Regions from separate parts of the Chryseobacterium sp. GP-SGM7 genome, predicted to be linked through region 1. Evidence: riboswitches for the same ligand, from Rfam matches in the RefSeq annotation. Region 1 holds a riboswitch; each other region holds the start of a gene.
What was found. A riboswitch is a leader RNA that binds a small molecule or an ion and turns the genes downstream of it on or off. The one in region 1 is predicted to bind cobalamin.

Region 2: another riboswitch for cobalamin. It lies ahead of ACOOWA_RS12230 (TonB-dependent receptor plug domain-containing protein); the one in region 1 lies ahead of ACOOWA_RS03335 (T9SS type A sorting domain-containing protein).
Region 3: another riboswitch for cobalamin. It lies ahead of ACOOWA_RS13500 (acyl-CoA thioesterase); the one in region 1 lies ahead of ACOOWA_RS03335 (T9SS type A sorting domain-containing protein).

The regions. Positions count from the first base shown of each region.
Region 1 is NZ_JBMHFF010000001.1:730,672-740,808, reverse strand. It holds gene ACOOWA_RS03350 (S9 family peptidase) at 1-1,486, shown strand, start outside; gene ACOOWA_RS03345 (GxxExxY protein) at 1,527-1,904, shown strand; gene tpiA (triose-phosphate isomerase) at 2,013-2,771, shown strand; cobalamin riboswitch at 2,924-3,119, shown strand; gene ACOOWA_RS03335 (T9SS type A sorting domain-containing protein) at 3,223-4,497, shown strand; gene ACOOWA_RS03330 (T9SS type A sorting domain-containing protein) at 4,505-5,626, shown strand; gene clpP (ATP-dependent Clp endopeptidase proteolytic subunit ClpP) at 5,703-6,389, opposite strand; gene dnaG (DNA primase) at 6,601-8,586, opposite strand; gene ACOOWA_RS03315 (hypothetical protein) at 8,695-9,309, shown strand; gene ACOOWA_RS03310 (transglycosylase domain-containing protein) at 9,349-9,939, shown strand; gene tsaE (tRNA (adenosine(37)-N6)-threonylcarbamoyltransferase complex ATPase subunit type 1 TsaE) at 10,006-10,137, shown strand, end outside.
Region 2 is NZ_JBMHFF010000002.1:768,160-778,296, forward strand. It holds gene gldC (gliding motility protein GldC) at 1-262, shown strand, start outside; gene ACOOWA_RS12200 (cystathionine gamma-synthase) at 389-1,528, shown strand; gene ACOOWA_RS12205 (GNAT family N-acetyltransferase) at 1,585-2,034, shown strand; gene ACOOWA_RS12210 (DinB family protein) at 2,106-2,609, shown strand; gene ACOOWA_RS12215 (L-threonylcarbamoyladenylate synthase) at 3,019-3,567, shown strand; gene ACOOWA_RS12220 (CCA tRNA nucleotidyltransferase) at 3,890-5,311, shown strand; gene ACOOWA_RS12225 (YncE family protein) at 5,381-6,430, opposite strand; gene ACOOWA_RS12230 (TonB-dependent receptor plug domain-containing protein) at 6,443-8,281, opposite strand; cobalamin riboswitch at 8,317-8,496, opposite strand; gene cdd (cytidine deaminase) at 8,639-9,121, opposite strand; gene namA (NADPH dehydrogenase NamA) at 9,229-10,137, shown strand, end outside.
Region 3 is NZ_JBMHFF010000003.1:236,129-246,265, reverse strand. It holds gene ACOOWA_RS13550 (hypothetical protein) at 1-668, opposite strand, end outside; gene ACOOWA_RS13545 (hypothetical protein) at 720-1,187, opposite strand; gene ACOOWA_RS13540 (hypothetical protein) at 1,251-1,712, opposite strand; gene ACOOWA_RS13535 (PaaI family thioesterase) at 1,902-2,336, opposite strand; gene ACOOWA_RS13530 (1-acyl-sn-glycerol-3-phosphate acyltransferase) at 2,392-2,997, opposite strand; gene ACOOWA_RS13525 (PspC domain-containing protein) at 3,306-5,021, opposite strand; gene ACOOWA_RS13520 (PadR family transcriptional regulator) at 5,033-5,362, opposite strand; gene ACOOWA_RS13515 (XAC2610-related protein) at 5,639-6,304, shown strand; gene ACOOWA_RS13510 (HD domain-containing protein) at 6,304-6,894, shown strand; gene ACOOWA_RS13505 (DUF6624 domain-containing protein) at 7,034-7,624, shown strand; gene ACOOWA_RS13500 (acyl-CoA thioesterase) at 7,797-8,180, opposite strand; cobalamin riboswitch at 8,293-8,477, opposite strand; gene ACOOWA_RS13495 (hypothetical protein) at 8,556-9,353, opposite strand; gene ACOOWA_RS13490 (ATP-binding cassette domain-containing protein) at 9,386-10,048, opposite strand.

The DNA.
Region 1 (10,137 bases):
CGGAAAAAATCCTGAAACTCTTTTAACAGAGAAAATTTACAGACATTCTTTAGGAACCGATCCTTCAAAAGACGTTTTGGTTTATGAGGAAATAGACAAGACGAATTATATTGGTGTCGGAAAATCTAAGAATGAAAAATTTATTATGATTGTTTCTTCAGCAACAACTTCTTCGGAAACAAGATTTTTAAGCGCAGATGAGCCAAAAGGTACATTTAAAGTTTTCCAGCCGAGAATAAAAGATGTTTTGTATGATGTAACGCCTTTAGAAGATAAATTTTTAATTACAACCAATAAAGATGCGTTGAATTTCAAAGTCATGGAAACTCCTTTGGATAAAACGAATGTTGAAAACTGGAAAGATTTTATTCCGCACCGCAAAGATGTTTTGATGGAAGGAATCAGTGAGTTTAAAAATTATCTCGTGTTCAGTGAAAGACAAAACGGACTTTCGCAATTGGCAATTATTGACAGAAGAACCAATAAAAAAGAGTTCTTAAAATTCGACGAAGCAGCTTACACTGTTTATCCATCAGGAAATCCTGAATACAATACCGATTATTTCAGATTCGGATATACTTCTATGATTACGCCGAGCTCACAATTTGAGCAGAATTTACAGACAGGAAAAAGAATTTTACTCAAACAGCAGGAAGTTTTAGGAGGCTACAATAAAGCCAATTATGTAACGGAAAGACTTTTTGCTTTTGCAAAAGACGGCACAAAAATCCCGATTTCTATTGTTTATAAAAAAGGCTATAAAAAGGACGGAAAAAATCCGCTTCTACTCTACGCTTACGGCTCTTATGGAAGTTCGATGGATGCAACGTTCAGCAGTACAAGACTCAGTCTTTTAGACCGGGGTTTTGCCTTTGCGATTGCACATATTCGCGGAGGTCAGGAAATGGGAAGGCAATGGTATGAAGACGGAAAAATGATGAAAAAGAAAAATACTTTTACCGATTTCATCGATGCCGGAGAATTTTTAGTGAAAGAAAAATATACTTCACCCAAACATTTGTACGCTCAGGGTGGAAGTGCAGGTGGACTTTTGATGGGAGCGATTGTCAACATGAAACCTGAACTTTGGAATGGAATCATTGCACAGGTTCCGTTTGTGGATGTGGTCAATACAATGTTGGATGAAAGTATTCCATTGACAACGAATGAATATGATGAATGGGGAAATCCGAATAACAAAGAAGCATACAATTACATGAAATCTTATTCTCCGTACGAAAATATTGAGAGAAAAAGCTATCCGAACTTATTAGTTACAACGGGTTTGCATGATTCTCAGGTACAATATTTTGAGCCTGCAAAATGGGTGGCAAAATTAAGAGATTTGAAAACTGACAAAAATGTCCTATTCTTAAAAACAGATATGGAATACGGTCATGGAGGTGCTTCCGGAAGATTTGATTATCTGAAAGATATTGCGCTTGAATATGCATTTATGTTTAAACTGGAGGGAATTAGTAAATAAATGAGTTCTCGCAGATTTAGCAAATTTTGCAGATTATTAAATGACTGAAAATGAAATTTCATATATAATTCGTAAATGTATTTTTAACGTTTACAATCAATTAGGGCCTGGTTTATTGGAATCAATTTACCAAAGAATATTAATCTACGAACTTGAAGAAAATGGCTTAAATGTAAAATCTGAAGTTTTAATTCCAGTATATTACAATAACAAAAAGTTTGACTTAAATTTTAGAATTGATATATTAGTGGAGGATAAAGTAATTTTAGAATTAAAATCTATAAAAGAATTAGAAGCAATACATTACAAACAACTGTATTCTTATCTAAAATTATCAAACAAGAAATTGGGCTTATTAATCAACTTTAATACGACAAACATTATCGATAGCATAAAAAGAGTCGTTAACAATCTTTAAATCTGCTAAATCAAAATAATCTGCGAGAAAAAATAAAGGTTCTTGCAGATAGCAAATTTCACGTACTAAATTTAATTTATAAAAAACAAAAAAGATAATATAGAAACTATGAGAAGAAAAATAGTTGCAGGAAACTGGAAAATGAACAAAAACGTCATTGATGCTCAACAATTAATGATTCAGTTATTAAGTTACAAAAATGAAAATACAACCAACTGTGAAGTTTGGATTGCACCGCCTTCATTGTATTTAATGATGGCAAAAGATATTTTTGAGAAAAACGAAATCGGAGTATTTTCTCAGGATATGAGCGAATTTGAAAGCGGAGCTTATACAGGCGAACTTTCAGCAGATATGCTTGAATCTATCGACGCAACCGGTTCTTTGATCGGTCACTCTGAAAGAAGACAATATCACGGTGAAACTGACGAAAGCTGCAATAAAAAAGTAAAATTAGCTTTAGATAAAGGTTTAATTCCTGTTTACTGTAACGGAGAAACTTTAGAGCAAAGAAAAGCCGGACAACATTTTGACGTGGTAAAAACTCAGACCGAAACTGCTCTTTTTACTCTTTCTGCTGAAGAAATAAAAAAAGTGGTGATTGCTTACGAGCCAGTTTGGGCAATCGGAACGGGTGAAACTGCAACGCCGGAACAGGCGCAGGAAATTCACGCTCACATCAGAGGAATTATCGCTGAAAAATACGGACAGGAAGTTGCTGACGAAATTTCTATCCTTTACGGTGGTTCTGTAAAGCCTGATAACGCAAAAGAAATCTTCTCTCAGCCAGATATCGATGGTGGTCTTATCGGTGGAGCTGCTTTAAAACTTGAAGATTTCTCAAAAATTATTGAAGGTTTTAATTAAGAAAATTATTCATACGAAAAAGTAAAGACATATCATCTGGTATGTCTTTTTTAGTTAAATTAATAAAATATTGATTTTTAAATTATTTATTATTCAACATAATTTAAAAATTATTAAACTATTAATAAAATAACAATCAAAATTTAAGTAATATCTTTGCAGAAGTTTAAGGTTGAACCTCGAGTTCATTAATAGGGAATCAAGTGAAATACAATAATTCTTGAGCTGTACCCGCAACTGTAAGCTATTCGACTTATTATAAGGAAAACCACTGTTTTGCCTGAAACAAAATGGGAAGGTAATAATAAGATGCAAGCCAGGAGACCTGCCTTAAATGAATTTCAACTTTCGGGAAGAAAAGTTTATGAAATAAGAATCTTTATAGGTTTTTTCATGAATGTTTTTCCCTGCAGTGAAGTTTCGGGAATAAAACTTTAATTTAAATTATATCATGAAGAAAATCTATTTTCTTATTCTTGCGTTTGTAATTTCTTTTGCAAATGCTCAGACTGAAGGAGTCTTGGTACTCAACGAAGGCGGTGCGGGAAGCAATTCTGCTGAAATTTCTTTCATTAATAACCAATCGGTTGTCACCAACAATTACTACAAAAGTAAAAATAACAATGCTGTATTGGGCGATACAGCTCAGGATATTAAAATTTTTGGTGATAAGATTTTTGTAGTTTTAAATATTTCAAACCAAATCAAAGTCATCAACAAATCTGATTTTTCATTGATTACAACAATCTCTTCCAATCTTGACAATCCAAGATACATCGCATTCAGCGGAAATAAATTTTATGTAACCAATTGGGGAGGAAACGGTTCTACAACAAATTACGTATCCGTTTATAATATAAGCACTTATGCTCACGAAGCAAATATTCCTGTAGGAAATGGTCCTGAAAAAATCTTTGCTAAAAACAATAAATTGTATGTTTTATTGAAAGGAGGTTTCGGATTGAATCAGTTTATGGATATTATCAATACTACAACCAATACGGTTGAATCTCAGGTAAATGTCGGAAATTCTCCAAACAGTATTTTTGAAAAAGATAACTTATTGTATATTATGAGTTCGGGAGATCCTTATTCTGCAACATCTTTTGGAAGACTTACTGTTTACAATACAACGACACAAACTGTAGCCTCAAGCACAACATTTCCGGTGGGAGTAAAACCATCTTATATGGACACCGACGGAACGAATATTTATTACATGAACGAAGCTTCGATTTATAAAACATCAATCGCTTCGCCTTCAATTACTACAACTCCGATTGCCATTACGCCGATTACGGTAAACAGCTATGGAACTGCTTATGGATTTAATGTTGTAAATAATAAAATATATGCAGCTGATCCACAAGGATATATTGCACCGGGAAAAATTTACACTTACGATCTACAAGGTTCTTTATTAAACACTTTTACGGTAACTTCCCTGCCAAACCAAATTATTGCATACAGCAACGCTTCTCTTTCAACTGTTGAAAATGCTAAAGCTTCTAAATTGTCATTATATCCGAATCCTGCAAGCAACAAATTCTTTGTCGAGGGTTTATATTCGGGAAATGTTAAGGTTTATGATTTAAATGGAAGAATTGCAATTAATACTCAATATTCAGAAAACGGAATTGATGTAAGTGCACTTTCTAAGGGAATTTATATTGTAAAAATTACTGATAAAAATAACAGTTTCAGCGAAAAATTAATCATTAAATAAGATTACAATGCGAAAAATATTTAGTCTTTGGTTTATTCTTATTGTTGGAAATTGTCTAGCGCAATTTACGGCGAATGATGTAAAGTTTTTTGTGGGAACAGGTTCTCAGACTGCGTATTTTGTTGCAGATTTCAAAGATGGAACCGATGACAGATCATATGTTTGGGGAGTAAAATTTAATCCGGGACAAAATGTGACCGGACCTCAAATGTTGCAGATGATTAAAAGCGCAGAATCTTCATTTGATTATAATTTAACCTTCAACAATGGTTTTCTCGATAAAATTTCCTTTAATGAACATCTTGCACAGTCTGTTCCTGATTATTGGAGTTTGTGGAGTGGAGACGATACTAATAACTGGTCTATGGCAGGTTGGATGAATACCGGAACCATCTCAAACGGAAAATGGTATGGTGCAAGTTACGGATTCAGTAATCCAACTGCTCAAGCTCCTGCAACACCAATTCCAGCATACAGTTCGCTTTGGTACAATGCTTCTCAAATCACCAACTGGATTGGAACAGGTTCTAACAAAAGCTTAGTTGTGATAGATTTCGGAACTAATAATTCAAACGGAAACGCCAATTCTTTCGTATTCGGAATTCAATATAACGGAACAATTACTGCGGAACAGGCTTTACAATTAATTGATGCACAAACAAGTACATTTAATTACACTTCAGCTTCCAATCAGGTTTCAACTTTATCATTAAATTCTTTTTCAGGAACAGCAAGCGGAACAAATATTTGGAAATTATACAAAGGAACCAATTTATCAAACTGGAAAACCAACGCCAATCTTTCAGCGATTACTTTAAATAATAATGATTGGTTCGGATTGAGTTTCGGTACAAGAAGACCTTTTACGCCAACTGAAGCGAATCTTACTTTAAGTGCTTCAAATTCTGTAAAGGAAACTTTTAAGATTTACCCAAATCCTGTGACTGATTTTATTGTAATCGAAACAAAAGATGACATTAAAAATATAAACATCTACTCTATTTCCGGGCAAAAAGTAATGAATACTTTACATAAAAAAATTAATATTCAAAGCTTTCCATCAGGAGTTTATTTTGTTGAAATTAAAACATACAAATCAACAACCACTCATAAGATAATTAAAAAATAAACGATTCTAAAAACACAAAAAATCCCCGCTTACTTTTGTCAGTGAACGGGGATTTTTATTTTAGCTCAAGAAAAAATTATTTCTTTTCTTTAGATCTCTGTAAAACCTCATCTACCATTCCAAACTCCTTTGCTTCGGTAGAAGTCATCCAGTAATCTCTGTCTGAAGCTTTCTCAACCCACTCGTAAGTCTGTCCGGAATGATCTGAAATAATGTCATACAACTCTTTTTTAAGTTTCAACATTTCTCTCAAATTGATTTCCATATCTGAAGCCACACCTTGAGCTCCACCGGAAGGTTGGTGAATCATCACTCTTGAGTGTTTTAACGCAGAACGTTTTCCTTTTTCACCTGCAACCAATAAAACAGCTCCCATAGAAGCGGCAATACCTGTACAGATTGTTGCAACATCCGGTTTAATGATCTGCATTGTATCATAAATCCCTAAACCTGCATAAACACTTCCTCCCGGAGAATTGATGTAGATCTGAATATCTTTTGAAGGATCTGCACTTTCCAGGAAAAGTAGCTGAGCCGTTACAATGTTTGCAACCTGATCATCAATTCCTGTTCCTAAGAAAATAATTCTGTCCATCATCAAACGAGAGAAAACGTCCATTTGTGCAACGTTTAATCTCCTTTCTTCCATGATGTAAGGCGTAAGATTGGTTGGGTTAAACATTCCCATATACTGATCGGTTACCAAACCGTTGTTTCCTAAATGTTTCGTAGAGAAATCTCTGAATTCTTTTTTAATGTCCATATTTCTATTGGTATTTTTAAAATTTATTTGAACTGTAAATTACAACTTTTATTCCTAAAAATTTATAAGACTTTTTGTCAGTTTAGATTGTAAGGTTTAGGTTTAGGTTTAAAATTCTTCAAATTAATTTTAACCTGTATGAATAATTAATTATCCGTTTAAACCCGAATTATAGACTATCAACTGACAACTAAAAACGATCAACTATTTACTATCTCTTCCTATCCACATAAATTCCTTTAATGGGCGAATATTCTATAATGTCATTCAATCTCATCGAAGCCTGTTTCAATAAAGTAATTTTTTTGATGAGCTCAAAATACTTTGCTTCATCGGTACTGCTGTATTTATCAAGCTCAGAAATAGTCTCTTTCATTAAATAATCGATATATCTGTATTTATGAAGCAAAACATCTCCTTTAATTTGCTCGGCAACTTTATCACCATAATTAGGCGGATGAATATTTCTTGAACTCCAGTTTTCAAGCTCATCCAGAGGAATTAATGCATCAACAACTTTTGTGGTGATTTCTTCATCCATAAAACTTATAAAAAAGCTTCCGCTTCGAAGCTCGTCATTCTGAATTCCTTCTTTTACCTGATCAATGATAATTTCGTTTCCTTTTACCAGAAATTTATACTGTTCTTCATCAAAATGATGCAAAATTTCTTCAATAACGGTAATTTGATATTCCGTATTATTATCGTCGGTTCGTTTTAAAACAATATCTCCAAACATCAACATATGATCGATCAATTTGTTTTCCATAAACAAAACATCATACAGATACGGATCACTTTTCTCCTCATCAAAAGGAACAATCTCCATTTTTACGGGAGCGGCACTTTCTTTTTGCTGTTGAGCGTGCTGACTTTGATTTTGTGAAACCTGCCTCTGAACATCCAGTTCATTAAACAAACTCTGCTCAGAAAGACCAAATTTATTCGAGACTTCCTTTAAATAAACCTCCCTTTTCAAAGCATTCTGAACGAAACCAACCGATTTTACAATATCACGGATTGCTTCAGCTTTTTTGATCGGATCATTTCCGACTTCTTTTAAAAGAATTTCAGCTTTAAAATCAATGAAATCCATCGCCTGATTTTCGATGAATTTTTCGACATACTCCTGTGGATGTTTTCGGGCAAAAGAATCGGGATCATCGCCATCCGGAAATAGCAGAACTCTGATGTTCATCCCTTCCGTTAAAAGCATATCTATACTTCTGAAACTCGCTTTTATTCCTGCGTTATCACCGTCAAAAAGAATCGTTACATTTTCTGTGAGCCTTTTGATCAGCTTAATCTGCTCCGTCGTTAAAGAAGTTCCTGAGCTTGCCACCACGTTTTCAATTCCGGACATATGAAGTGAAATCACATCCATATAACCTTCCACTAAGAGACAGATATTTTTTCTTGAAATCGCCTGTTTGCTTTGATTTAAACCATACAGAACATTTGATTTGTGGTAAATTTCTGTTTCAGGAGAGTTGAGATATTTGGCGGTTTTAATATTATTTTTAAGAATTCTGGCCCCAAAACCTAAAACTCTTCCCGAAAAACTGTGAATCGGGAACATTACCCTTTCACGGAAACGGTCGATTCCGTTCGGAGCATTTTCAGGGAAAATTGCCAGTCCTGATTTTTCTAAAATCTCCTTAGAATATCCTTTTTCAATCGCATATTCGGTAAATGAATTTTTCTTTTCTGGTGAATAACCAAGCTGAAATTTTTTGATAATGTCATCTTTCAGTTCACGCTCTCTGAAATATGAAAGTCCGATTGCTTTTCCCTCATCATTTTCCCAAAGAATATTTTGAAAATAATCGTTGGCAACTTCGTGTATTTTGTAGAGAATATCTCTTTCAGACTGAGCATTTTTAGCTTCTTCGGAAAACTCGCGTTGATCTTCTTCAATTTCGATTCCGTATTTTTTGGCAGCGTGACGGAGAGCTTCAGGATAGGTGAAATTTTCAATTTCCATTAAAAACGAAATTGCAGTTCCCCCTTTTCCCGTGGAAAAATCTTTCCAAATCTGCTTGCTTGGAGAAACTACAAAACTTGGCGATTTTTCTTCATGAAACGGACTCAAACCTTTGAAATTGGATCCCGCTCTTTTCAACTGCACATATTCGCCAACAATCTCTTCTACCCTGATTGTTGAAAATATTTTATCGATCGACTGCTTGGAAATCATATTGGCAAAAGTAATGAAATGATTTTGAGCTTCAATAAAATTACTTTCAATTGCTTAAAATTTAGTTTAATTAATTATTTTTTAGTGTACTTTTAGCGAAAAAATTGAATGAAGAAAATTTACCTTGTTTTAGCATTTATTTTCACTCTTCACCTTTTGATGTCTACAGACTGTTCCGGTTTTCACAATGAGGATATCGAAGTGGTGCCGGACCCAATAAAAATTAGTTTAGATAATTCTAAAGTATATCATATTAATGATACGATTACAATTCGAGGTCGTGTTTCTGTAAACGGATTTAATGTGATTTCGAAAGATTCTGTGAAAATGGAGAAAAATCCTCTATTTATGATTTCTGTTTCTAAATTAATTAAAAATAAAGTCACTTACAATTTACAGTATGCTCTGAATAAGTTTAAAATTATCGCTAAAGATTTTCAGATCGATAATTATGCAAACTGTCCTAATGGTAATTTATACTCTTCAGCAATCGAAAATACCGCAGAAAAACTGTATCGTTACGAAGTTAAACTTATCCCTCAGGAAACAGGAGATTTTTCAATTTGTTTTAATGATACTTTTTCGCTTGAAAATGTTATTAAAAAGCAAAATTTATTACAAAACTATCCTACAGGAACAAATTCTATGGTATGGGAAAGTTGTGGGATTAGCAGTTTTACGGCAAATCTTACGGATGGTGATATATTTATTGAGGTAAAATAAATGAAATCGCAAAACTAAAATTCAATTGTTTGTGCAATAATGAAATATCTCAAAAAAATATCTTTTCTGATTCTTACATCAATTTTTCTATTTATTTTATATTTAGAATTTGGTGGAAACTATATTTTAGATAACAAAGCGAAAAGAACAATTTTATTAAATATGAGAGTCAATAAAAAGCTCCCACAAAACGTAACCAGATTTTACAACACTATTTACAAAAATTCATTATCAAAAAATTCATGGAACTTTTTTCTTAGTTCAGATTATCAGAAAGATTGCCCTTGTTATCAAATGTCGCATAAAATTTTGCCAACATTAGAAATTAAAAACGTTTCTCCAATTGATTATTTTCATGTTACACGGTATATTGAACGCAACTTCACTCAAACCGAATGCCTAAGTTATAATTTGAACAATTTTGATTTTTTAGAAAAAAGAAAAGGAATTGATACAGTTTCAAAATCTTTATTCAATAAGTCTATCGAAAATCTAGAGCCTTTAGAACTTGCAGAAGTTTTTGCAATCTATGAGCAACCTTTAAAAAATAACCGAAACAGAAATCCTGAAAAAGCAAGTAAAAGCATCAAAAGGCATTATAATATTTACCTTAAAAATTTAATCAATTAATAATTTCAGTCCAAAATTTATTTATACTTAAAAGGTTTATTAATTTTGTAGTCTCAAATAAATTGCATGAATTTTACCATCCATCAAATCAACGACTGGCAAAAAATCGTAGAATCAATTTTACCTAAACTAAAGCACAATATTCTTTTGTTAAAAGGAAACTTAGGAGCTGGTAAAACAACATTCTCTCAATTTCTG
Region 2 (10,137 bases), on a different contig from region 1:
ATGGAATGCTGAAGATGGCGGAGTAGAAAAAGAAGAGACAAAAGCTGTAATGATTTCCGTTTGGGACGAAAAAGCCTCAGAAGCTTTAAGAATTGATCTTTGGACAAAAGAAATGCCGGTTGACCAAATGAAAATGTTTATGCACCAGATTCTTATTTCTATGGGAAATACTTACCAAAGAGCTACTGGTGAAGATGATGTTGCCGAATGGATCGAGCAAATGGCAGAAGAATTTGCAGTAAAATCAGCAATAAAAATGTAGAAAGCGTTTGGCTTTTGGCAAATGGCAATTGGCTTTTTGCCAAAGGTTAAATAAATTATAATCAATCTTTTGGCGGTCAAGCGACAAGCTAATAGCCAAAAGCAATAAGCTAAAAGCAAAAATATTATGAATTTCAATACAAAAGTTATACACGGCGGACAACACCACGAATCTGCAACAGGTTCTGTAAACGTTCCGGTTTTTTTAACATCTACTTTCGCACAAAAAAGCCCGGGAGTGCATTCAGGATACGAATATTCAAGAGCAGCAAACCCTACAAGACAGGCTTTGGAAGATTCTTTGGCAAGCATCGAAAACGGAGCGAGAGGCTTGGCTTTCGGTTCTGGTTTGGCGGCAATCGACTGTGTTTTAAAATTATTAAATCCAGGCGATGAGGTTATTGCTGTGGATGATTTATACGGTGGAACTTACAGAATGTTCACCAGACTTTTCGAAAAATATCAGTTGAAATTTACCTTCGTGAATTTCGATGATGTTTCTACAATTGCAGATGTTATTACCGATAAAACTAAATTAATCTGGGTTGAAACTCCAACAAATCCATTGATGAAGTTGGTTGATATCAAAGCTGTTGTAGAAATTGCAAAAGGAAAAGATATTTTAGTTGCAGTAGATAATACTTTTGCAACGCCATATCTTCAGAGACCAATCGACATGGGAGCAGATATTGTGATGCATTCAGCGACAAAATATTTAGGAGGTCATTCTGATGTTATTGCAGGAGCTTTGATCGCAAAAGATGCAGAATTAGGAGAAAAACTTCATTTCATCCAGTTTGCAAGTGGTGGAATTTTAGGTCCGCACGATTCTTATTTGGTTTTAAGAGGAATTAAAACTTTAGCATTAAGAGTCCAGAGACATTCTGAAAACGGAATGGCTGTAGCAAAATATTTAGAATCTCATCCTGCAGTTGCACAGGTAATTTACCCGGGATTGGAATCTCATCCGCAATATGAATTGGCAAAAACTCAGATGAAAGACTTCGGAGGAATGGTTTCTTTTACTTTTAAATCAGGGAAAAAAGAAGATGCCATTAAATTTTTAGAAAAAGTAAGAGTGTTTACTTTAGCTGAATCTTTGGGAGGCGTAGAATCTTTGGCAAATCATCCGGCTTTGATGACACACGCTTCCATTCCTGCCGAAAAACGTGCAGAATTGGGAATTACAGATGATTTGGTTCGTCTTAGCGTTGGAATCGAAGATGCGGAAGATTTAATTGCAGATTTAGAGAAAGCTTTTTCTTAAAATAAAAACCATAAGCATCCGTTTTTAAGCGGATGTTTATTTTTAAACCAATGGTAATGAAAAATACAAGAAAAGCTACAATGGAGGATTTAAGTCAATTGACTGAATTATTTGACCAATATAGGATTTTCTATCATAAAGATTCTGACTTGTCTGCAGCAGCAAACTTTTTAAAAGAAAGAATTGAAAATAAAGATTCTGAAATTTTTGTTGCTGAAAATGAAGGTAAATTGGTTGGCTTCGTTCAATTATACCCATTGTTTTCTTCTACAAGAATGAAACGATATTGGTTGCTGAATGATTTATTTGTTAATGAAAATCACCGCGGAAAAGGCTTTTCAAAAGAATTGATTGAAGAATCAAAAGATTTGGCAAAATCTACCAGTGCAGCAGGAATCCTCCTTGAAACAGGAAAATCCAACGAAATAGGAAATAAATTATACCCAAGTTGCGGATTTGAAATATACGACGAAGTGAATTTCTATGAATGGACGAATGAAGTGTAGTGAATTGTCAATCATCAATCGTCAATTTTCTAAAACTCATAATTTATAATTAATAACTTATAACTAAAAAAATGACTGATTTTCAAAAATACATTCAACGATATTTAGATTTAATTCCATCTGAAAACTGGTCGGAAGAATTGAAAAATGTTGGTGATAAAACCGTCTCCCTGTATTGTTTTTTGACGGAAGAACAGTCTAAATTTGCCTACGCAGAAGGAAAATGGACTTTAAAAGAAGTACTTCTTCATTTATCAGATACCGAAAGAGTTTTTCAGTACAGAATTTTAGCTTTTGCAAGAAACGAAAAAAATGAACTTCCGGGATTTGATGAAGAAGGTTACGCTTCGAATTCTTTTGCTAACGAAAGAAGTGTAGCATCTTTGGTGGAAGAATATCAATTGGTAAGAAATTCTTCGCAGGTTTTATTAGAGAATTTAAATCCGTCAGTTTTAAATAATATCGGGACTGCAAACGGAAACCAGATTTCTGTTCAGACCATATGCAAATTAATTGTCGGTCATAATATTCATCATTTAAATGTGATTGAAGAGAGATATTTGCCGAACCTGTGATATCAAAAAAAATAAATATTGTACTTATAATTAGTGTGCTGATCTTTTTAATATCACTCACACAAAATTGTATTATTTATCAATATTTTGATGAGATACATTATCCATCATATCTAGCTTTTTTGTTAGGTTGGACATATTTTGATGGAGTTCGTTGGGAATGCTTTGTTTGGTTAGCAAATCCATTTTATTTTTTAGGAATTGTTTTAATTATTAAAAGAAATCACAATGCAGTTCTTTCTCTCATTATTTCATCATTTTTGGCAGTTGCATTTATGTTTTTTGAAAACATAACAATTACTAAAAGTGGAAGAATAGCTCCAATAATTAAATTAGAATTAGGTTACTTTTTGTGGTTAATATCAATTTTATTTGCAACTTTCTGCTCAATATTTATAAAAAATAAAATATGGAAAACATCATACAAATATTAAAATCCGGAGGTACAATCCTTTACCCGACTGATACAATCTGGGGAATCGGTTGTGACGCAACAAATATCGACGCGATCAACAAAATTTTTGACATCAAGAAGCGTGAAAAAAACAAATCCATGATTATTTTGGTGGAAACTGAAAAAAGATTGCAGGATTTAGTCGACGTTCCGGAAATGGCTTGGGAAATTATGGATTTGAGCGAAAAACCGGTGACATTGGTTTATCAGAATCCAAAAGGTTTGCCAAAAGAATTATTGGCGGAAGACGGAAGTATCGGAATTCGTTTGGTGAAAAATGATTTCTGTAAAAAATTGATTACCAAATTAAATAAACCTTTGGTCTCCACTTCAGCCAATTTCAGTGGGGAGAAAAGTCCGTTGAAGTTTTCTGATATTTCGAAAGAAATCATTGATCTGGTTGATTTTGCTGTGGAAGAAGACAGAGAAAAAGTTTCGCAATATTCTGGTTCATCAGTGATTAAAATATGGAGTGACAATAGAATTAAGGTTCTAAGAGAATAATTTATTTCCCACAGATTACGCAGATTTGCACAGATTTCTGATCATTTTTAAGAGAAAATCTTAGTTTTTAAAATGATTTCTCTAATATTGGTGTCATTTAACTAAAACTAATGTAACTGATGTGTAAAAAATCTTTGCTGCTTTAAAAAGCGATTTGTTTGTAAATATTTATCTTTGCAAAATAGCTAACCATTAAGAAGTCGGAAATTAAGTTTTTTAACCTTAAATCTGATTTCTTAATGGTTTTACATTAGAAATGGATTTTCATTAACATTATTTGAGAATTTAATATCTAAAATCTAATATCTAACATCTATAAAAAATGTTCATTAATCTTAATCAAAATAGAAATCTAAAACTTTTCAAAATTATTTCTGAAGTTGCTTCCGGAAACAATCAGTCTGTGTACATTGTTGGTGGTTTTGTGCGAGATTTATTAATGAAAAGAAAAGCTTCTACGGATATTGATTTTGTGACTGAACAAAACGGAATAGAACTGGCTCAAAATGTTGCCAAAACTATTGATCCGAAAATGAAAGTTTCTGTTTTCAAAACCTACGGAACGGCAATGATCAAATATAAGGATCTGGAATTGGAATTCGTAGGAGCAAGAAAAGAGAGTTATACCGAAAATAGCCGTAAACCGGAAGTTGAGGGCGGAACCATTGAAGACGATCAAAAAAGGAGAGATTTTACCATCAATGCAATGGCAGTTTCTCTGAATAAAGACAATTTTGGAGAATTAATTGATCCTTTTAACGGAATTGATGATCTGGAAAAAGGGATTTTAAGAACTCCGTTAGAGCCTGCTCAAACTTATTCTGATGATCCGTTGAGAATGATGAGAGCAATTCGTTTTGCCTCGACTTTAAATTTTTCAATCGAAGAAAATTCATTGGAAGCCATTAAACAGGAAGCTGAGAGAATAAAGATTGTTTCGATGGAAAGAATTATGGTTGAATTTAATAAAATCATGCTTTCCCAAAAACCTTCAATTGGATTAAAACTAATGGAACAAACGGGTTTAATGAAATTAATTATTCCTGAATTGATCGATCTGAAAGGAGTAGAAGAAGTAGAAGGACAAACCCATAAAGATAATTTTTACCACACTTTGGAAGTTGTTGACAATATTTCTGAGAACACAGATAATCTCTGGCTTCGCTGGTCTGCATTGCTTCACGACATCGGAAAAGCTCCCACCAAAAAATTCGTTGAAGGAACTGGCTGGACTTTCCATGGACACGAGTTTTTAGGTTCAAAAATGGTGAAAAAGCTGTTTCAAAAATTAAAATTACCATTGAATGCAGACATGAAATATGTTCAGAAAATGGTGAAACTTTCGTCTCGTCCAATCGCTTTGATTACCGATGATGCTTCAGATTCTGCATTGAGAAGATTATTATTTGATGCAGGAGAGGATATGGAAGATCTATTTACACTTTGTAAAGCCGATATTACGACCAAAAATTCAAGAAAACAGGAAAAATTCAAGAAAAACTTTGAATATGTTGCAGTAAAAATAAAAGAGGTTGAAGAAAAAGATCAGGTAAGAAATTTCCAGCCACCGATTTCTGGAGAAGAAATTATGACGATGTTTAATTTACAACCCGGACGGGAAATCGGTATTTTAAAGGAAAAAGTAAAAGAAGCAATTCTGGAAGGCGAGATTGGAAATGATCATGAAGAGGCAAAGACTTTTGTGATTGCGGAAGCCGAAAAATTAGGTTTAACTTTAGCTTAAAAAATAACAATACAAAAAAATGCGGCTTCAAAAGAAACCGCATTTTTTATTTTAAAAAAGAATCTGAGATTAATAGTTTCTGTAAACTGATGTAGCTCCTATTCCTGCTGTGAATTTGCTAATGATTGCTCCTGCAGTAGTATATACAGTAATTTCACTTGCCTGCGTAAATCCTTTTACATCAGATACGAAAATCCTTCCATCTAAAACAGAAAATCCGTAAACAGTAAAGTTTGCTCCACCATCGACTGCAGTGATAAGAGGTGTAGAAGGAACTGTGGTTGCGTTCATATCCATTGAATAAATTTTATTGCTTGAGCTGAAATAAAATCTTCCGCCATCAACCTGAAGGTTTCTTCCGTTTGTAATTCCCGTAAGAGTAGTTGTTTTTACAATAGCTCCTGCCGGAGAAATCTGATAAATGTAAGAATCTGTAGTTCCTGCCGAAATCGTGTAAACGTTATTGTTATAAGAAACAGTCTTATTGATGTTTCCGTTGGGAACCGGGATTGCAGCTCCGTCAATAGTATTGCTTGTGGTATTGATTTTAGTTATGGTATTACCAAACCCATAAGAAGCATTCTGTATAAAAATATTTCCACCTGCTTCCACAACGTTTTCAACTGTACTTGTTGATGCAAAATCAATTTTCTTTACGAAAGAATTATCAGATAATTTATATACGTTTACATATTTAGCTCCGCCGTATTTATCGTTAGAAACATATAGATTTCCATTAGCAACTGCCATATAACGAGGATTATCCAATTGAGTGGTAATTTCTCCTGTTTTTTTGAAAGTTATACGATCTACAACTTTAATTTTGTTTGAATTATTCAACAAAAGATATGCTTTATCCCCATTGAAAACCATGGTTTGAAGTACATCACCTAAGTTTTCGTTGTTTTTTGCTTTATAAATGTCATTTTGCATCAGGCTAAGATCTTTTGTAACGAAAGTTACCTCAGCATTTGGTTTTCCAAAATTACCTTCATTAGTGATAAAAATTCCGTTGTTATAAGTGATTTCAGGAATAACTTCTTCGTAATCCGAAGTACACGAAATCGAAAATAACAGGACGAATCCGAAAATAATCTGTAGTAATTTGTTTAATTTCATAATATGATAATGTTAAAAATTTATTGTTGCGTTGACACTGTAATTTCTCTTTGGCAGCGGATAATAATCTACCGTTTCATACACAGTATCGGTAATATTGTTCACTCTAAATCCTAAAGTGTATTTTTTTAAAATGGTTGCAGAAATTCCTCCATTCATTACAAAATAAGGATAAATCGCATATTTTTTACTTTCATCAGAAGTCGTATAAGTTAATCCGTTAAACATTCCCTGTGCGTAAACTTTCAAAAATTTGTATTGATAATCTATATTCGAAGACATTTTATGCAACGGAACATACGTCAGCTGTTTTTGAGTTGCCAAATCTACGGATTTTGTGTAAACATATCCTGCAATTAGCTTTACAGAATGATTTTTATTAAAACTTTTTTGGTAACTCAATTGAGATTCCAAACCATAAGATTCTACTTTATCGGTATTAAAAGCTCCCCAATAACCAAACGTTGTTGGTAACCAACGAATCATATTATCGATTTTCATATAATACGGGTTTAAACTTAGCGTAAAACCCGCCACACTAAATTCATGATTCATATCTGCCTGAACCGAGGTTTCGGATTTCAGATTAAGATTTCCTCCCGGATTCCAGTACAGATCATTAAATGAAGGGAATCTGAAGTTTTTTGATGCGTTTACATTAACCTGATACCAACTGTTCGCTTTCCATTTTCCTGAAAAAGAGTAGAGAAGAGGCGAATCTATATTTTCAACAAAATCTTGTTTAATTCCTGCTTCAAATCTAAGATTCGGTGTTGCAAAATATCTTAATAAACCAGCAACTGAGCCTATGTTTCTACTTACATTTTTTATCCCAGAATCTCCTAAACCATCGCCCTGATTTTGCTGAAATTCACCAATCACATTAATATTCAGTTTAGAAATGATGAAATAATTAAAATCATTTTTGAAAATGTAATTTTTATTAATTCCACCGCTCGTAAAAGGTGCATTATAAACTCCAAAATACTGGAAATTATCTTCTGTGTAAGCTGCTTTTAAACTGTTTGAAATTCTAGATTTATTAATGTCCCAGGAAAGTAAACTTCTTAAAGTCTGTGCTTTATAACTGGTCTTATTTCCGTTCTCTTCAAGAATTCTGTAGTTTTGTGAAGCATCATAAAACTGACTTTGCCATGATATTGTCTGATGATTGGCAATCTTATAAGCTGCTCCAAAATTAAAAGTCGTATTGTAAAACTTTCCGTTTCGGTTGATATAGTTATTTTTTTCCGGAACTTTATAATCATTTTCACTGATAAAATAATTTCCCGAAGCTTTAATGCTGAATTTATCATTGCTGTAACCTGCTTTCAAAAAATTGTTGTAAGTCCCGAAAGATGCAGCTTCAGAGTTAAATAATCCGCTAAAACCTTTATTAAAGCTCAGATTATTATTCAAATGAATACTTCCGCCAATGGCTCCGCTTCCGTAAATCACACTTCCGCCACCAGATTTGATCTCCATTTGATCATATCCAAAAAGTGCAATATTATTAATGTCTCCCTGTCCTAAAAACTGAGAATTAATATTAATTCCGTTCCAGACAAAAGCAGTCTGTTGAGCCGTTGTTCCTCTGAAAGAAGGTGAAGAAACTGCACCACGACCATTTTCTTTGATGTAAACCGGCGATTGAAAACGCAATACTTCAGAAAGGTTAGACGAGTTTTTTTGAATATCTTTAGGAGATAAAGTATGTAACGAATGAAAAAGCTTAACTTTTTTCATTTGATTGTCGAAAACATATACGGTATCAATCGTTTTTTCCTGACCAAAATATAAGGCAAAGCAGGAAGAAACAGAAACCAAAACGAGTGTTCTTTTTAAAATCATAATCTATTTGCCTTTCCTCCGAAAGCAATCATTTATTAATATTCTAAAATTCCGGCAGGTCTCCTGACTTTCGCTTTTGCTACACCTTCCCGTTTTTGACAGTGGTTTTTTGTAGAAAATAAGGTTGCGATTTACAGTTGCGGGGACAGTCTGGGATTTCCACCCAATTCCCTCTTAGTTCCAATACCTTGGAAACCAAAATTTTTGCAAATATAGTTTTTTTGAAAAGAAAGATTAAATTTTATTAATGCTAAAATATAATCTTAATCTTTATTTAAATTAAAGTTTTTTAAAGCAAAATAATAAAAAAATATTTTCAATCATCTGTGTTAATCTGTTTAATCTGTGGGAAAATTACTACAAAAACGTTCCGTCAAAATAAAACGGCAACAAATCTTTAATAGAACTCACCTTAATCACTTCATCATTTAAATTAGAAAAATAAAGCTCGATATTTTCATTTTGCTTGGTTTCATATTCAATAATACTTTGTCGGCAAGCTCCACAAGGCGGAATCGGAGGGTTTTTCTCTGAAAATTCTTTTGGTCCGCCTACAACAAATATTTTTTTAACAATCTGATTCGGAAAATTAGCTCCAATCCAGAATAATGCAGTTCTTTCTGCGCAAAGTCCGGAAGGAAAAGCAGCATTCTCCTGATTGTTTCCTGAGAAAATTTCGCCGTTTTCAAGCAAAACCGCACAACCCACAAAGAAGTTGGAGTAAGGTGCATAAGCATTTTTTCTTGCCTGAATTGCTTTTTCAAAAAGGCTGTTTTCAACTTCGTTAAGGTCGTTCCTGCTTTTGAAATGTTCGTAACTGATTTTTATATCTTTTTTCATTTTTGTCTGCGTAAAAAGGGGCATAAAAGTAAACCTTTTTGACGAAGCTGGCAATATCTTTGTTACGATAGTAAATCGTAAATTTAAACTTTTAAAAAATAAATTCAATGTTATATTCTCCTATAAAATTCAGAAATGTAGAGCTGAAAAACCGTTGGGTAATGTCGCCAATGTGCATGTATTCTGCTGAAAATGGTCTGGCTAATGATTTTCATTTTGTTCATTACGGAAGTCGGGCTCAAGGTGGAACCGGACTTTTAATTGTGGAAGCAAGCGGCGTAGAACCGAAAGGCAGAATTACCAATCATTGCATGGGAATCTGGAATGACGAACAGGCTGAAAAACTTCAGAAAATTGTAGAATTTGTTCATAAAAACTCAGAAAGTAAAATAGGAATTCAATTGGCACATGCAGGAAGGAAAGGTTCTACGTGGGAAAATAAACAGATTTCTCTGGAGGAAGGCTGGGAAACTCTCGCGCCAAGTCCGATTCCTTATCACCCGACAGAAAGAATTCCACACGTATTGACTGTAGAAGAAATTAAAGAACAGATTCAGAATTTTAAAAATGCTGCAAAACGTGCTGTAAATGCTGGTTTTGATGTTGTTGAAATTCATGCAGCTCATGGATATTTGGTTCATCAGTTTTTATCTCCACTTTCGAATGTGAGAACTGACGAATACGGCGGAAGTTTTGAAAACAGGATTAGATTTTTAATTGAAATTGTAGACGCTGTTAACCAGGAATTAAATGAAAATGTTGCTCTTTTTGTAAGAATTTCCGGGACAGAATATGCTGAAAACGGTTGGAATATTGATGAAAGTGTTGAGCTGTCTAAAATTTTAAAACAGCATAATGTAGATTTAGTCGATGTTTCAAGTGGTGGGAATATTCACGGAGCAAAAATTCCGGTTTTTGACGGTTATCAGGTTCCGTTTTCTTCAGCAGTGAGAAATCAGGCAAATGTGAAAACCGCGGCGGTTGGTTTGATTACAAAAACTGAACAGGCGGAAGAC
Region 3 (10,137 bases), on a different contig from region 1:
GTGTTATAACAATTTAAATTTTTATTATTGTTACTGATAAAAAGATGATGAATTCCGTTATTGTTTTGAGCAAAGTTCTGACCCCACTCACCGCTCAAACTGTTAAATGTATTGTTTTTATAATAACCCGTCGGGCTTCCACAATAAACGGTATTGTTATAAAAATCTATAGACACACGATAAGGAAAAGTAACATTATTTTGTAAAACAGTTTTCACTCCGTTTTTCCAATAACATAAACTATAAATATTAGGTGTTCCAGAACTAATGTTATCAACATATCCTGCAAAAAGTTCTATATTGTTTCTGACTATAAAATCGCTAAAGTAAGCTTTTGAAGTTGAGGGTATTCCCAAGTAGTTTTTTAGATCGTATTTCACATTATTTTTCCAAAAATAATATTCTGTATTGTTTGCAGAAATATATTTGATACCGAAAACATAGATATTATTATTTTCAATAATTATTTTTGAAGCTTGAATATTATCCCCGTTTGATAAATAATTTAAAACATTGTTTTTCCAATAACAGGCTTTGTCGTTTTCGGATCCAGCAACATAAACATCATATGAAGCATTTTTTTGTTCAAGTCCTTCATCTGCATCATTCTCCCTGCAAGAAAACACGAATGTTAATAACAGGATAAACGGTAAAATTAAATTTCGCATGGTTATTCTTTTCTTTAAAGATGAAAAAATATAAAAAAGTTGCAGTAGATTTTAATTGAATATTACAGGTTTTGCAATTTTAGGGATTTTTACGATATGATAAGGCTGTGTAACAACTGATGTAGCATTTCCCTGTAATAATTTTTCTACATCAACTTCAATATTCTGGGAATTTTCATCAACTGTGATAATGTCAACAGAATGCCCACCATTTGGATAAACTTCATCAACGACAAGAATCACCATAAACTGATTAAAATCGATATTGGTTTCTGTAAAACCTGATGAAGGGTGGTTGTTCGGACTGTCGATTTGATTGAGAAAATTATTCCATTGTGTTGTGTTTGTAATCACTGAATTTTGCGGAGTAGCATAAGATGATCCCATAAAATTTCCTTTCCCGATCAACTGAAAGTTAATCTGGTTTTTGCTTTCAATCTGTTCTTCATTATTATCATTACGACATGAAGTTACAATAAGTAAAATGGAGCATAATAAAAGAAGTAAATGTTTTTTCATGATGTATAAATTCAAGGGTTTCTTTATATAGGATGAAAAAATCTAAAAAGGTTGCAGTAGATTTTAATTAAATATTAATGATTTTGGGGTTTTAGGAATTTTCACAATGTGATAAGGTTGAGTGATAAGCGATATTGCATTTCCCTGCAATAATTTTTTTACATGAATATTGATGTACTGAGGATATTCTTCCATTGACGTAATATCGATCGAATGTCCGCCATTATTGTAAATTTCATCCACTACAATAATAACCATGTAATCGTTGAAATCAACGTAGGTTGTTATAAAAGTTGGAGAAGTTTGATGAGTTGTACTGTCTATTTGGTTCAGGAAATTATTCCATTGTATAGAGTTGGTAATAATGGTATTTTGCTGGGGAACATAATTTCCTATCAAATTTCCCTTTCCAATCAACTGAAAGTTAATCTGATTTTTGCCATCAATGTTTTCCTCTTCTTCATTACGACAAGAAATTGAAATAAATAAGATGGAACATAGTAAAAGAAGTAATATTTTTTTCATATCAATATTTTATTAAGAAATGTTATCGCTTGACTTTTTAATAGAAGTTATTCAAAAGTTCTCTTGGCGATTTCATAATGTATAAATTTAAAGTTTTCTTATATAAGATGAAAAAAATAAAAAGATTACGACAAAACATAAAAAAAGACTCAAAATTTTGAGTCTTAGTATTTTATTTGTTTGAATTTCTTATCGGTTGATAATGTTATTCGTCATTGTAGTATGATTAATCAGCTGACCTCTTTCATCACGAATTTCAATTTCAGAAACGTGCATTGTTTTTCCTTTTCTGATAAATCTTGCGACTGCGGTTACCGTTCCGTCTTTTTTACTTCTCAAATGATTAGAGTTGATATTGGTTCCTACCCCAAAAAATTTACTGCCGTCAATAAAAATATTAGAAAGGCTGGAACCCATTGTTTCTGCCAAAACACAGCTTGCTCCGCCGTGCATAATACCAAAAGGCTGGTGAATGTTTGGTGTAACCGGCATTGTTGCAGTCAGAGTTTCGTTTTCCAGATCAATATCGATGAAATTGATTCCAATCGTTTTCGCAAAAGTTTCTTCACCCCAATTGTTGATGAATTCTAATATTTCTTCTTTGGTTTTATCTTTAGTGTACATTTTTTTATGGGTAATAAATAATTGGTAATGAGTAATTTTGCTTATTGCTTATTGCTTATTGCTTATTGCTTATTGCTTCCTCTGATTCTCCCGTCAAATTGGGATTCCAGTTGGCAGGAATTTTTGGAACAATATCGTTTTTAATATAATAATCCTGAATTTCCTGCATGACTTCTGCAAAAGTTGCAGTTTCCAATCTTTCGTAAGGAATTTGATAGCCTAAATAAACAATATTTCTCTTAAAATCTCCGGCTGCCAAGACGATAGGAACTTTTGCTGCCAATGCCATGTGATAGAAACCTTTTCTCCACTTCGGAACCCAGCTTCTTGTTCCTTCAGGAGTAATTACCAAGCTGAAATCTTCTTTTTTGAATTCATTAGCTACGAAATTGATCAAGTCATTTTTTTGGCTTCTATCGATACCAATTCCGCCCAAACTTCTTACAGCAGCTCCGTACCAAGCTTTTGTATGAGCGTCTTTAATGATGATTTTCAGTTTCTTTCCTAATTTCCAATAGGCTAAATTTCCCAAAATGTATTCCATATTGTGAGTATGTGGTGCTACAACGAGAATACATCTGTCGAGATTGTTAACATCACCCTGAAGCACAACTTTCCAACCCAAAATTTTCAGTAACAGACTGCCTATCAGTTTTTTCATATTTTATATTTAAAACAAAAAAGTATAACCAAACTTTGGTTATACTCTACAAATATATTGAAATATTGTCGCTCTTAAAATAAACTGCTGATTAAATCTGCGATCTTTACTGCAATTTCTAAAACTACTTGTACCATGGTTTAATTTTTTGTGTTTGTTTTTTATGGAATTTGAATATACGAATATACAAAGATTTTGTTATATAAAACACTTTCTGTTGAAATTTTTTATAAATTTTTGAGAGAAGAAGAGTGTGAATTTCAAACGGTTGTCATTCACTCACACCTTCCGCACTCTCTAAAGTTTAATTATTTGGTTTTAATAGAAAATTCTTTTTTTCCGTCTTTTATTTTAATGTCAACGTCTTTCATTTTATCAATATTCATCTTCATTGTATCCATTATTTTTTTTGCTTCATTTTTTTGATATTTCTTTCCGTTGATAATCACGCTGTCTTTATCATTGTCACTGTATTCTATCGTAGAACCGTTGATTGAGATCTTATTTTTCTCAATACTGATATTTCCGTTTTCATCATCGTTGTCATTATCTTCATCGTTATCGTTGATTCCGTTTCCATCTGCATCACCATCGATACTGATGTCGTCTTTTAATGGAATTACAACGGATGTTTTAGGAATTACCAATTCATAGTCTATATGATAATCTCTGTTTCTGTGATCGTAAGGATATTTGATGTAGTTTGGAAGTAAGATTTTGTTACCAACAATCTCTACAGGAACACTTACATTGAGCGGAATATTATACCCTTTTGCATCTTTTTTAATAATTAAATACGGAGTTGTAATATTTTCTTTTCTTGTCACTTCTACATAGATATGATCTCTGTCGTATACCGATTTTTTATCAGAATAAATATCATCATCATATCCTGTAAAATTCTGAGGAATGGCAATTTGTTTTACATCTACATACAGACTGTCTGAAGTAGTGTTGATGGCAATTTCTTCTACATCTTCTTTATGACCTTTGAAAGCCATTTCTCTTTTTGCCATGCTTACTCCGAAGAATGTTCCCAATCCGATTACTGTTAAGAATAATGCTCCTAAAACCCAACCGATATTTCTCAATTTAGTTTTTGGTGAGAAAATTTTAATACTCAACAAGCTAAAAAGAATAGCCGGAATTAGAGATCCTACAATAATAATTGCTGCCAAAACATTGTACAAACCGTCATCATCAAAGTAAAACTTCATTTCGTTTGCTCCCGGGAAATTTGAATCGATTCCGAAAAGCCCGAATACTACAAATACTCCTATAATGCTTCCAACCGCCATGAATGCGAAGAATCCTCCGATAATATATTTTAAAACATTCCATACTCCGCTTCCTGCGTTGTCAATATAAGGTTTGTTTTCAATGAAAATTTCTCCTGCTCTGGTTGTTGTTTCATTCGCAAATTGTACTATTTTGCCAGATTCTTCCTTTAAATTATCAAAATTGAGTGGTTTACCTTTCATTTTCAAAAAATCTGAAGCTGTAGTAGCGATCGGTAAAATTGCCCAAAGAATGATGTAAAGAAGAGGTACGAATAACATTACGGGAGCTCCGAAACATAAGATAATGAATGCTCCGACCCAGATTAGTCTCATTCCTGTAATATCAATTCCGAAATAAGCTGCTAAACCTGCACAAACTCCGGCGATTTTTTGTCTTTCAGAATCACGGAACAGTTGTTTCTTGTCGCTGTAACTTGTTCCTGAAAAATTAGTTTTTGTATTTTTTTCAGAATAATATGCCTCTTCCTGCTCCTCGATTTTTTCCGGAGACCCGATTTGTGCTATTACTCTTTCTACATCGTTATCATTTATTACTTCACGTTTCCCTAAAGTATCTCTGAAGATTTCAACAATTCTGATCTCGATATCATGAATTACCTCATCGGCTTCAGAAGCATCCATAGAGTTTCTCAGAGCATTAAGATAATCGCTGAGCTTTATATATGCGTGCTCTTCTATTGTAAAAGAAAAACCTGCGAGTCCTATTGAGAGTGTCTTGTTCATAGCTTTTGTTTTTAGTGTTTTTGAATAATTTGGGTTACAGAATCTGTTAATTCTTTCCAGGTGTTTTGTAATTCAGATAAAAACGTTTTGCCTTTTTCTGTAATCTGATAATATTTTCTGGGCGGTCCTCCCGTAGATTCTTCCCATCTGTAGGAGAGAAATTCTCCGTTTTTCAGTCTGGTTAAAAGAGGGTAGAGGGTTCCTTCCACTACATCCAGTTTTCCTTTTTTCAGTTCATCAATCAGGTCAGAAACATACATTTCTCTGTGGTTGATGAGGCTTAAAATACAGAATTCCAGAATCCCTTTTCGCATTTGCGCTTTGGTATTTTCGGTATTCATCTTTAATAGGTTTTGTTAATTAGTTATATAAATTTTCAGCTTTCGGTTCCTAGCTAGTTGAACCTATTCCGATTTTACATTACAAAGATATGTAATTAAAATGGTAATATGCAATACAAAGTAGTGAAATTATTTTAAAATTATATTTAATTAATTGAAAATCAGATGGATAATTTTTAACCTGAATTTTACCTGTTGATTAAATATTAGAAATAAAGTGAAATTTTACATAAATTTCTATATTTGTTACTAACTAAAAACCTAAATTAACTCAAAATGAATTATGGAAAACCACTATTAATCTTAGTATGTTTTGGAATGTTCTGTAACGCTCAAAATTATTTTGAACTGCCGAATGTTTCGAAAACTTACAATGTGATTGCCAATATCGAAAGTTGTGGAGAGAATATATGCAGTGGAAAAACGATGATAGACCTTTACGATAAAGCTACAATGAAGAAATATCAGACTTTATCATCAGCTGATTTTTATTTAGATTTTGATGAAATCAGAAAACCTATTCTCGATTCGTTAAAGAATTCAATCATTTTTGATGATTTTAATTTTGACGGAATTGAGGATGTTGCCGTAAGAAACGGACGAAGCAATAAAAACCCTTTGTATGAAGTTTATACCTATGATTCTGCAAAACAATTTGTTCTGAATGATGATTTTAATGCTTTGATTCGTTCAAATTCAGGAATGTTTAAAACCGATTCCGGGCATCAGAGAATTATTACGAATCAAAAAAATGGCTGCTGTTTGAATCTTAGTTCAGAATATCAGTTTTTTCCATATAAAGGCTTAGTAAAAGTTTTAGAGTTTGAAGAAGACACAAGAGATCCAAAAAAGGTTGTTACCGTAAAAAGAGAATTTATAGATTACAAATGGTTTTCAAAAACCACAACGTATCCCAGAGAACTATATTTTAAAGAAAAATAATGAAAATACAGAAAGAAATAAATTTTATCGTTGCAGTGGATGCACTGAAAAATGTTCAGAGAAGAAATTACAATGCAGATGATTCCAGAAGAGAAAATACAGCCGAACATTCCTGGCAGATTATCATTTTAGCTCAGATTTTATTTCCTTATGCTAAAAACAGAGCCGATATTGATTTGCTGAGAGTCATCAGAATGCTCTCTATTCACGATTTGGTGGAAATTGAAGCAGGAGATACTTTTCTTTTTGACGAAGCTGCAATGGTTGGGAAATTTGATAGAGAAAAACTTTCCGCTCAAAATATTTTTGGGATTTTAGACGAACCGCTGCGCTCAGAATTTTTTAATCTTTGGCTGGAATTTGAACAAGAAGAGACTCCAGATGCTATTTTTGCCTGCGCAATTGATAGAATCATGCCTTTTATTTTAAATTCTCATACCTCCGGAAAAAGCTGGACAGAAGCTAAAGTGACCGAACTGCAAATCAGAAATATGCTGGAAAATGCAATCAGCCGCGCTTCTGATGAATTGGGAGAGGCTTTTCATCATTTTTTAAATCTCAATTTGGAATCGAAAAAGGTTTTAAGATAAATGAAAATCTAAAGCAAATTTTTGTGATTGAACACATCTTTTTTATAAGAGTTTATTCCGACACTTAAAAATAATTCCTATTTTTGTGTTATATTTCAAAAACGGTCAGCCTATTTGGGAATATGACAAAAAAATAGAAATGAAAGTAAAAAAAATATTATTTAGCATATTAATCGCTATTGTTGTAATCATATCGATATTCCTTTATATGAATAAGGATAAATTTGTCTATGTAGGTTCGGTGGATATTATTGAAGTCGATTGCAGCAAAAAACGTCAAATCCTGAGCGAAGTTTTAGAAAGTGACCAACGGATTAGAAAAGCAAATGAACCCATCAAATACGCTAAAGAAGATCACAGGAATCAGGAATTAGTAATCAGCATTATTGAAAAGTGCGGTATGCCTACATTAAAAGAGGTGGATCAAAAACAAATGGATGCAATCTGGTTGGGATTGCAACATAGTAGTAAAGAAATCAGAATAAAGTATTTTCCTTATGTAGAAAAAGCGGTAAAAAATGGAGACTTATCTAAACAACAATACGCATTGATGAAAGACAGGATGTTAATGGACGAAGGAGAACCCCAAATATATGGTTCACAAATAGAAAATGGTAAATTGTATAAATTAGAAAATCCTGAAACTGTAAACGAAAGAAGAAAAGAAATGGGATTGGAACCAATAGAGGATTATTTAAAGTATTTCAATATTAAGTTCAATCCGAATTAACAACACAACATATAATCACATAGACGACTCCTGTCATAATTAAATGGAGTGTGTCTACCGTAATTTAGATTTTATTTAAGGAAAAAGGTTTCAACGAACAGTTAAGTTTTCCGAAACCTTTTAAATAAAGACTGAAAGTGACGAATGGCAGTCAAAAACTACCGCTCATCTATTATAAAATTTGAATTGGTTTCTTAAATTCGTCGATTGCCACAAAAGTAAAATCTCCCACAATCGCCTTTTCTCTTTCGTAAGAGTACATTTGTTCAGTGTAGATTTCTACGTTTACTTTCATACTTGTATTTCCTACTTGAGAAACTCTCCCGATTAATTCTACAATCGTTCCTGCAGGGATTGATCTTTTAAAATCAATTTTATCGCTACTAACGGTTACCACACGTTTTCTCGCAAATCTTGTTGCAGCAATAAAGGCAACTTCATCCATCAATTGCATCGCAGTTCCTCCAAAAAGGGTGTCGTAATGATTGGTTGTATTGGGGAAAACGGCTTTGAAAATTCGGGTTTCCGAGGCTTGAATTCTTTCTTCTGTAGTCATATTTCATTATTAAATTAAAGCGAAAATGAAATACTATAACAATCCACAGAATAATTCGGGAACATAAAATTCCCAAAGAATTATAAGATCAATAAACTTCAAATCGCGAAAGTTTTTGTCTAAAGAAACAGGCAGGTCTCCTGACTTGTAACATCTTTATCCCTTCCCATTTTGTTTAAAACGAAACAGTGGTTTATTATAAAGACTTTGGTTACTTACAGTTGCGCGACAGTACGTGATTTTCACACGATTCCCTTTTAATCTGCGTTAAGCAAAACCCAATTTCCTGAAAAGTAAAAAGCAAAAAGATTTCCTCTGAAAGCTCAATTCTTTTCGGTTGCAAAAGTACTAATAATAAAGGATATTTTCTAAGAATTATTCAGGATTACTGAAAATGATCTGGCTGATTGCTTTGCCTTCTTTAATCGTCCAGAAAGTGGTGTATCTGTTTTCACCGGATCCATTAATCATATAAAGAAAAACATGATCATCGTCCATTGAAGTTACGCCCATGTTTTCAAAATCTTTGGTAGGCTGAAATAAATTTTTTATCCCTTCTCTCACGAAAACTGAACCTCTGCCCGGTTGTTGTACTCGAATAGATTTTATTTCAGTTAAATCTTCAGGAAGCTCTTTGCTGATTCCCCAAGGTTTTTGCTTGTCAATTTTAACGATGTTCCCTTCTGCATCTTTTTCCTGCTTTTTGAATTTTGCGTTGGAAGGATAAATATCAATCACCACTTTTGTTCTCTGGTTTGCCGGAGTTTTAGGATTGTTATTGTCAGTAAAAGTAACAGATCTACCGTTTTTAGATAAAACAGGAGTGAATTTCGGAAGCTGATCGATAAATGCAATCCGGCCTTTGTTTACCATCCCTTCTTTATTAAGACTGTCGTATCTTACAAATGGTTTTGGTAACTCTTCTTTTTCGGGATATTTAATCCAGATCCAGTCGGTTTCTCCCGGAGCGGGTTTTACATAAACAAAAACATCACCTTTTTTCATTCTGATTTTATCAACGATTTTACGGTAGTCTTCTTTGTGTACACGCACCATCGCATAACCATCTTCAGCTTTTACAACACCAAAAGGAACTTTATTCTGTGCATTAATCAACGCAAAAGAAAAAATACTGAATATCGATAAAAAGATTGCTTTGTTTATGAAAGTCATTATAAAGAATATTTGTAGCTCAAAGATATAAATTAAATATTTTTCGGAAGATAATTAAACTGCTTCAATTCTTTTAAATCTTTAACCGGCCTTAAATAACCTTCAGAAAGCAGAAAAAAATCATCAGAAACATCCAAAACATCATGATATTGATGATCTGAAATGATAAAACCTTTATTTTCAGTTTGTTGTTTAATAATTTTTTTTAATTCGGTAATCATTTTTGGTGACAAACTGTGAAATGGCTCATCCAATAAAACAAACTCTGCTCCTGAAAATATAATCAAAAGGGTTTCTATAATTCTTAATTCTCCTCCTGAAAGTGTTTTTGGAGTTTCATTTAAAAAAGGTCGAACAAATTCTACATCAAAAATTTCTGTATTGTTTTTTTCAGTACAAAACAAACCGACAAGACTTTTGATTTTTATATTCTTAGGTAAAAAAGAATGTTGAGGCAAATAAGCAATCTTATTTTTTCTGTCCGACTGATTTCTCAGAATTTCATTATTAAACTTAATAAATTGCGTTTCACCTTTAATAGTTCCAAAAATAATCTGAAATAAAGTTGATTTTCCTGAACCGTTTCGTCCTAAAATTCCGGCAATTTTTCCAGTTTCTAAACTTAAAAAGATGTCTTTCAAAATATCTTTTTCACCAAAAGATTTCGTAATGCTGTCAATGTGAAGTTTACTCATAAAAATGCACTCACAAATTTTAAAATAATTCCCAGTAAAATTGTAATACTCCAAAGTTGTATTCTTGAAAAACCAAAATTTGCATAAAA